Lichenicola cladoniae: one gene and its partner. The protein of the gene in region 1 interacts with the protein of each later gene in a pairwise test. Links are inferred from orthologs where the notes say so. Each region holds a gene or a part of one and is shown in the gene's direction. Other genes may lie near its edges.

Evidence for each region.
Region 2: the proteins of HN018_RS17470 (region 1) and ftsA interact in binary tests that used the Escherichia coli proteins (3 or more experiments, as listed by UniProt). The link is inferred for Lichenicola cladoniae from one-to-one orthologs.

What each region holds. Positions count from the first base shown.
Region 1 is NZ_CP053708.1:3,866,929-3,870,023, reverse strand. Bases 12-2,787 are described here. They hold HN018_RS17470 (rod shape-determining protein), read left to right. Parts: upstream 12-764; coding sequence 765-1,811; downstream 1,812-2,787. Other genes in these bases: mreC (rod shape-determining protein MreC), read left to right, coding at 1,903-2,787; HN018_RS17475 (hypothetical protein), read right to left, coding at 200-442; HN018_RS28720 (YMGG-like glycine zipper-containing protein), read right to left, coding at 12-187. In the rest of the region: more of HN018_RS28720, read right to left, coding at 1-11; more of mreC, read left to right, coding at 2,788-2,943; rod shape-determining protein MreD, read left to right, coding at 2,956-3,095. UniProt on the Escherichia coli protein: Forms membrane-associated dynamic filaments that are essential for cell shape determination. Acts by regulating cell wall synthesis and cell elongation, and thus cell shape.
Region 2 is NZ_CP053708.1:3,084,727-3,087,919, forward strand. What follows is about bases 112-2,985. They hold ftsA (cell division protein FtsA), read left to right. Parts: upstream 112-863; coding sequence 864-2,108; downstream 2,109-2,985. Other genes in these bases: HN018_RS14080 (cell division protein FtsQ/DivIB), read left to right, coding at 112-651; ftsZ (cell division protein FtsZ), read left to right, coding at 2,193-2,985. Also shown: more of HN018_RS14080, read left to right, coding at 1-111; more of ftsZ, read left to right, coding at 2,986-3,193. UniProt on the Escherichia coli protein: Essential cell division protein that assists in the assembly of the Z ring. May serve as the principal membrane anchor for the Z ring.

The sequences.
Region 1 (3,095 bases):
CCGCACCCCTGCCGCCACCGGCGACTGCTCCGAGTGCAGCGCCGGCTCCGGCCCCGAGCAGTCCACCGCCTACAGCCCGCTGACCCGGATCATACGGATCGGTGCAGCCGGTCAACAAAAGCCCGGTCACGGCCAGACCACCCAGCAGAGCGTTCCGGCGAGGCCTCATGTTCAGGCAGTGGGACATGCTCGGCTCCTGTTAGTAGCCGCTGCGACGGGTCGGCGTGGTGGCGGCACCACCGACTGCGCCGAGCGCGCCGCCGGCCAGGCCGCCGATCAACGCACCGTTGCCGCCGCCGGCAATGCCACCGATCGCGGCGCCACCGGCACCACCGAGCAAGCCGCCGCCGACCGCGCGCTGGCCAGGGCTATACGGGTCGCAGGCAGCGAGACCGAGCGACAGGCCTGCGGCAGCGGTGATCATCGTGATTTTGCGCAACATGTTTTTATTATCCCCAATTTAACCTGCCGTTCCGCAGGATCCCCGAACGGCGTTTCGCCGACGAACCTGACGATCACGAACCAGATAAACTTCACAACGCGGTGAGATCGTGGCTGTTACAGGTCGAAACGGTGGCAGAGTATCACCTCACGCGGCTGTGATCATCCACCGCTATCGTGGAAGCAATGCTTGCTCACCGGTTGAGGCCCCGCTAAGCCGTGCGCGCCCGGTGGTTCTGCTCGCCGACCATGAGACAGCCGACATTCTCGCGTTTGATCCTGCGTATCCCGACCGGGACGCAGTCCTATTTTCGGAGTCGCGGATGTTTTCTCGCCTGCTGGGCTTGATGTCGAACGACATGGCCATCGATCTCGGCACTGCCAACACGCTGGTCTACGTCAAGGGCCGCGGCGTGGTGCTCGACGAGCCGTCGGTGGTGGCGATCGCCGATGTGCGCGGCAAGAAGCAGGTGCTGGCGGTCGGAAACGAGGCCAAGAGCATGGTCGGCCGCACGCCCGGAAACATCACCGCCATCCGGCCGCTGCGCGACGGGGTTATCGCCGACTTCGAGGTCGCTGAGGAGATGATCAAGCATTTCATCCGCAAGGCCCACAACCGCCGCAGCTTCGCCAGCCCGATGATCATCGTGTGCGTGCCGTCCGGCTCGACCGCAGTCGAGCGCCGCGCGATCCAGGAGAGCGCCGAGAGCGCCGGCGCCCGCAAAGTGCTGCTGATCGAGGAGCCGATGGCCGCCGCGATCGGCGCCGGCCTGCCGGTGACCGAACCGTCCGGCAGCATGATCGTCGATATCGGCGGCGGCACCACCGAGGTCGCGGTGATCTCGCTCGGCGGCATCGTGTATGCGCGCTCGGTACGGGTCGGTGGCGACAAGATGGACGAGGCGATCATCTCCTACATCCGTCGCAACTATAACCTCCTGATCGGCGAGAGCTCGGCGGAAAAGATCAAGATCGAGCTCGGGGCCGCCAAGCCGCCGGACGACGAGAACGAGTATGGCCCCTGGAAGGAAGTCAGGGGCCGCGACCTGATGAACGGGGTGCCGCGGGAGGTCGTGGTCGGCCAGCGCCATATCGCCGAGGCCCTTGCCGAGCCGGTCAGCCAGATCGTCGATGCGGTGAAAACCGCGCTCGAGAACACCCCGCCGGAGCTCGCGGCGGATATCGTCGACAAGGGCATCGTGCTCACCGGCGGCGGCGCTCTGCTCTATCGGCTCGACGAGGTGCTCCGTGATGCCACCGGCCTGCCGGTCGTGGTGGCGGAAAATCCGCTATCCTGCGTGGCACTCGGCACCGGGCGGGCCCTTGAGGAAATGAAGCGGCTGCGCAACGTGCTCACAACGATGTATTAACGTTCCAGATCGTCCATTTCGACGGGAACTAGAGAGCCCGGACTGCGTGCCAATGGCACGGCGAGCCTGAGGCCAAGGCGGAGGTGATGCGGTGTTCCGTCTGTCGATCCAGCTGCGCCAGGCTCTGGCCAAGCTGACGCTGCCGCTGCTCGTGGCCCTGGCCTGCTGTGTCATGCTGCTGGGCCAGGCCGACCGCCGCGTCGCCGAACAGGCGCGGGTCGCCATGTCGGATGCGGTGGCGCCGCTCTATTCGCTGCTGGCACGCCCGATCGATGGGCTGCGTGGCATTGCCGGCGAGACCCGCCACCTGGTCGCGGTCTCTGCCGAGAACCAGCGTCTGCGGGAGGAAAACCTGAAGCTTCGTCGCTGGTATGATGTCGCGATGGCGCTTCAGGCAGAGAACGCCACGCTGAAAGCCAACCTGAACTGGATCCCCGAACCGGCGCCCTCGTTCGTCACAGCCCGCGCGGTGGCCGATACCAGCCAGTTTTATGCACGTTCGATCCTGCTGTCGGTGGCTCCCGGCCAGATCCTGGCGAACCACGTCACCCTGTCGAAGGACATGGTCGCGGTCGATGCGGCCGGACTGGTCGGACGGGTCACCGAGGTCGGTTCGCGCTCGGCACGCGTCATGCTGATCACCGACATGAGCAGCCGGGTCCCGGTGTCGCTGGAATCGTCTCATGCGGCGGCGATCATGGAAGGGACCAACGCGGCCGCGCCCCGCCTGACCAGCTATCCCGAAGACGTGCATCCCGAGGAAGGCGAGCGCGTCGTGACCAACAACGTCACCAATGTGTTCCCGGCCGGGCTTCCGGTCGGCACCGTCCACTATATCGGCCCGAACAATCCGGTGGTCGAACCTTATGCCCAACTCGGTCACGTCGTGGTGGTCAGGCTGTTCGACTATGGCCTTGCCGCGATCACCCCACCGGACTCGCCGGGCCGGCCGGCCTCCGGGGGAAGCAGCCAGCATACCGTGCCCAAGGGTGCGGTCGGCGGATCCAGGAACCTTATCCGCGGATCGGCCAACAGCATCGAGGCGCCCGGCGACGGAGCGTTACCGGTCACCCGGCCCGGCCGTCTGCCGATCGATACCGGCACGGCCGCGGCTGTGATCGAACGCGGGTGAAGGACTTCCTGAATGTCGCGACAGCCACGCCCGGAACGGCATCCGGGCATCAGGCCACGGCCGACCATCTGGCGCCGCCTCGACGCCGCGGGCCGGCGTGCGCTTCCGGCCGCCTTCAGCGTGCTGCTGGTGCTGTTGCTGTGTGCGCCGCT
Region 2 (3,193 bases), 780 kb from region 1 along the record:
ATCGACAGCCTGACCTTCGTCGAGCACGCCACGGTGGAGCGCCGCCTGCCCGGCACCATCGTCGTGCAGCTGACCGAGCGGCGCCCGTTCGCGGTCTGGCAGAACCAGGGCCGCTTCGTGCTGATCGACCGCAAGGGCCAGATGGTCGCGGACCAGGGCATGAACGGCAAGGATGCGGAGGCTTTCGCACAGCTTCCGCTGGTAGTCGGCGCCGGCGCGCCCCAGGCGGCCGAGACGCTGATCACCGCCCTCGACGCCGAGCCGCTGGTGCATGCGCACGTGGTCGCCGCGGTCCGCGTCGGACTGCGCCGCTGGAACCTGACCCTGCGCAACGGCTGCGACGTGCTGCTGCCCGAAGGCGAGGAGGCCGCCGCGCTGCACCGTCTGGCGCAGCTGCAGTCGAGCCAGCAGCTGCTGATCCGGCCGCTGGCGGCGATCGACATGCGCCTGCCCGACCGGCTGGTCATCCGGCCGCGCCCGGTCGCGGCGGTCGACCCGAACGACCCGACGCTGAAGGACGAAGCGCTTACCCCGGGCGCCACAGCTCCGCCCGGCAGCCTCGGTTCCACCGGCCATACGACCGGCCAGATCACCGGTGACGCACGCCAGGCCGGCGGCATGCCCGACACTCTCGGCAGGAGGCCCGCATGAACGAGCTCGTCCGCCCACCAGACGAACGGCTATTCGCCGACCGGCCACCCGATGAGCGGATGGTTGCCGAACGTGCGCCTGCCCGGGGTGGACGTCGCGTGGCGCGACGGACCCAGGAGCCAGCGGAACCCGGACTGCTGCCGCGGCTGGCCGCACCAGCGCCGGAGCAGTCGCGCCTGCTGGCGTTGCCGCCGCCGGACACCGCGCAGATCATGCGCAAGCGCACATACCGGCCGGGCATCTTCGGCGTGCTGGATATCGGCACCACCAAGATCACCTGCCTGATCGGCCGCGGCGACAGCGACGGGACGCTCCGCGTCATGGGCTGCGGCTGGCAGCGGAGCCGTGGCGTGCGTCTCGGCGGTATCACCGACCTCGCCGAGGCAGAGCGGGCGATCCGGGCGGCGGTCGGCCAGGCCGAGAGCCAGGCGGACCACCATCTGCGCTCGGTGACCGTCAACCTGTCCTGCGGCCAGCCGGAAAGCCGGCTGTTCAACGTGCGCTGGCCGGTCGGCGGGCGTGCGGTGACCGACGCCGACATCCGGCGCGTGGTGAACGAGGGCCGCAACCGGGCCGTGACGGACGGGCGCGACGTCATCCATGCGCTGCCGCTGGCCTTCTCGGTCGACGAGACCACCGGCGTCGAGGATCCGCGCGGGCATCACTGCGAGCAGCTGTCGGCACGGCTGCACGTTATCGACGCGTCGTCGATGGCGCTGCGAAACCTCGCCGCCGTGCTGGCCCGCTGCGACCTCGACATTACCGAGCTGGTCGCTGCCCCGCTGGCGTCCGGCCTGTCGGTGCTGGTCGAGGACGAGCGCGAGCTTGGCGCCACCGTGGTCGACATGGGCGGCGGCACCACCTCGATGGCGGTGTTCGCGGAAGGCCAGATCCTGCACACCTCGCAGCTTCCGGTCGGCGGGCTGCATGTCACCAAGGACATCGCGGGCATGATCTCGACGCCGCTGGGCAGCGCCGAGCGGCTGAAGGTCATCTACGGCAACGCCGAGACCAGCTCCGACGACGACCGCGAGATGCTGAACGTCCAGCTTATCGGCGAGGACGAGCACCAGTTCACCCGCATGGCGCGCAGCCGGATCGTCAGCGTGATCCGTCCGCGCATCGAGGAGACCTTCGAGCTGGTGCGCGACCGGCTCGACGGCGCCGGCCTCGGTCGCGCCGCCGCCGGGCGCGTGGTGCTGACCGGCGGCGCCAGCCAGCTCGACGGGATCACGCCGATGGCGGCGCGCATCCTGAACCGGCAGGTCCGGCTCGGACGCCCGATCGGCGTGCGGGGCCTGCCCGACAATGCGACCGGTCCGGGGTTCGCCACCCCGGTCGGCCTGCTCGCATGGGCGGCCGGCGCCGGCCGCACCCTGCACGACATCGATTTCAACGAGCCGCGCCCACCAGGCCTGGTGCGGCGGCTCGTCGAATTCTTGCGGGAGCGTGTCTGACATGACGCTCTCCGCAACGATCCAGAACACCAGGCCGCCGTCGGCGGTCGATTGCCAAGCCTCCAGAACCCGGGGAGACCGCCTATGACTCTCAACCTGACGATTCCGCAGCAGACCTATTCGGACTTCACTCCGCGGATCACCGTGATCGGTGTCGGCGGCGGCGGCACCAATGCGGTCGACAACATGATCCAGCTCCAGCTCCAGGGCGTGGAGTTCGTGGTCGCCAACACCGACGCCCAGCAGCTCACGCACAGCCGCGCCGACCGGCGCGTGCAGCTCGGGCCACACCTGACCCAGGGCCTGGGCGCCGGAGCCAAGCCGGAGATCGGGCGCGCCGCCGCCGAGGAAGCCGCCGACGAGCTCGCCCGTCACATGGACGGCGCGCACATGATCTTCATCACCGCCGGCATGGGGGGCGGCACCGGCACCGGTGCGGCGCCGGTGATCGCCCGCATGGCGCGCGAGCGCGGCATCCTCACCGTCGGCGTGGTGACCAAGCCATTCACCTTCGAAGGCATGCGTCGTGCCAAGGCGGCCGATGCCGGCATCATCGAGCTGCAGCAGTTCGTCGACACGCTGATCGTCATCCCGAACCAGAACCTGTTCCGCCTGGCCAACGAGCGTACCGGCTGGAAGGAAGCGTTCAAGATGGCCGACCACGTGCTCTACATGGGCGTGCGCGGCGTCACCGACCTGATGGTCGCACCGGGCCTGGTGAACCTCGATTTCGCCGACATCCGCACCGTCATGGCCGAGATGGGCAAGGCGATGATGGGCACCGGCGAGGCCGACGGCGAGAACCGCGCGATCCGCGCCGCCGAGGCCGCGATCTCCAACCCGCTGCTCGAGGATACCTCGATGGCCGGCGCGCGCGGCCTGCTGATCAACATCACCGGCGGCGAGGACATGACCCTGTTCGAGGTCGACCAGGCCGCCAACCGTATCCGCGAGGAAGTCGCCGAGGACGCCAACATCATCTTCGGCTCGGCGATCGACGAGAACCTGACCGGCCGCGTCCGCGTGTCGGTGGTGGCGACCGGCATCGATACGCCGATCGCCCAGTCCGAGCGTCCCCGCCTGGT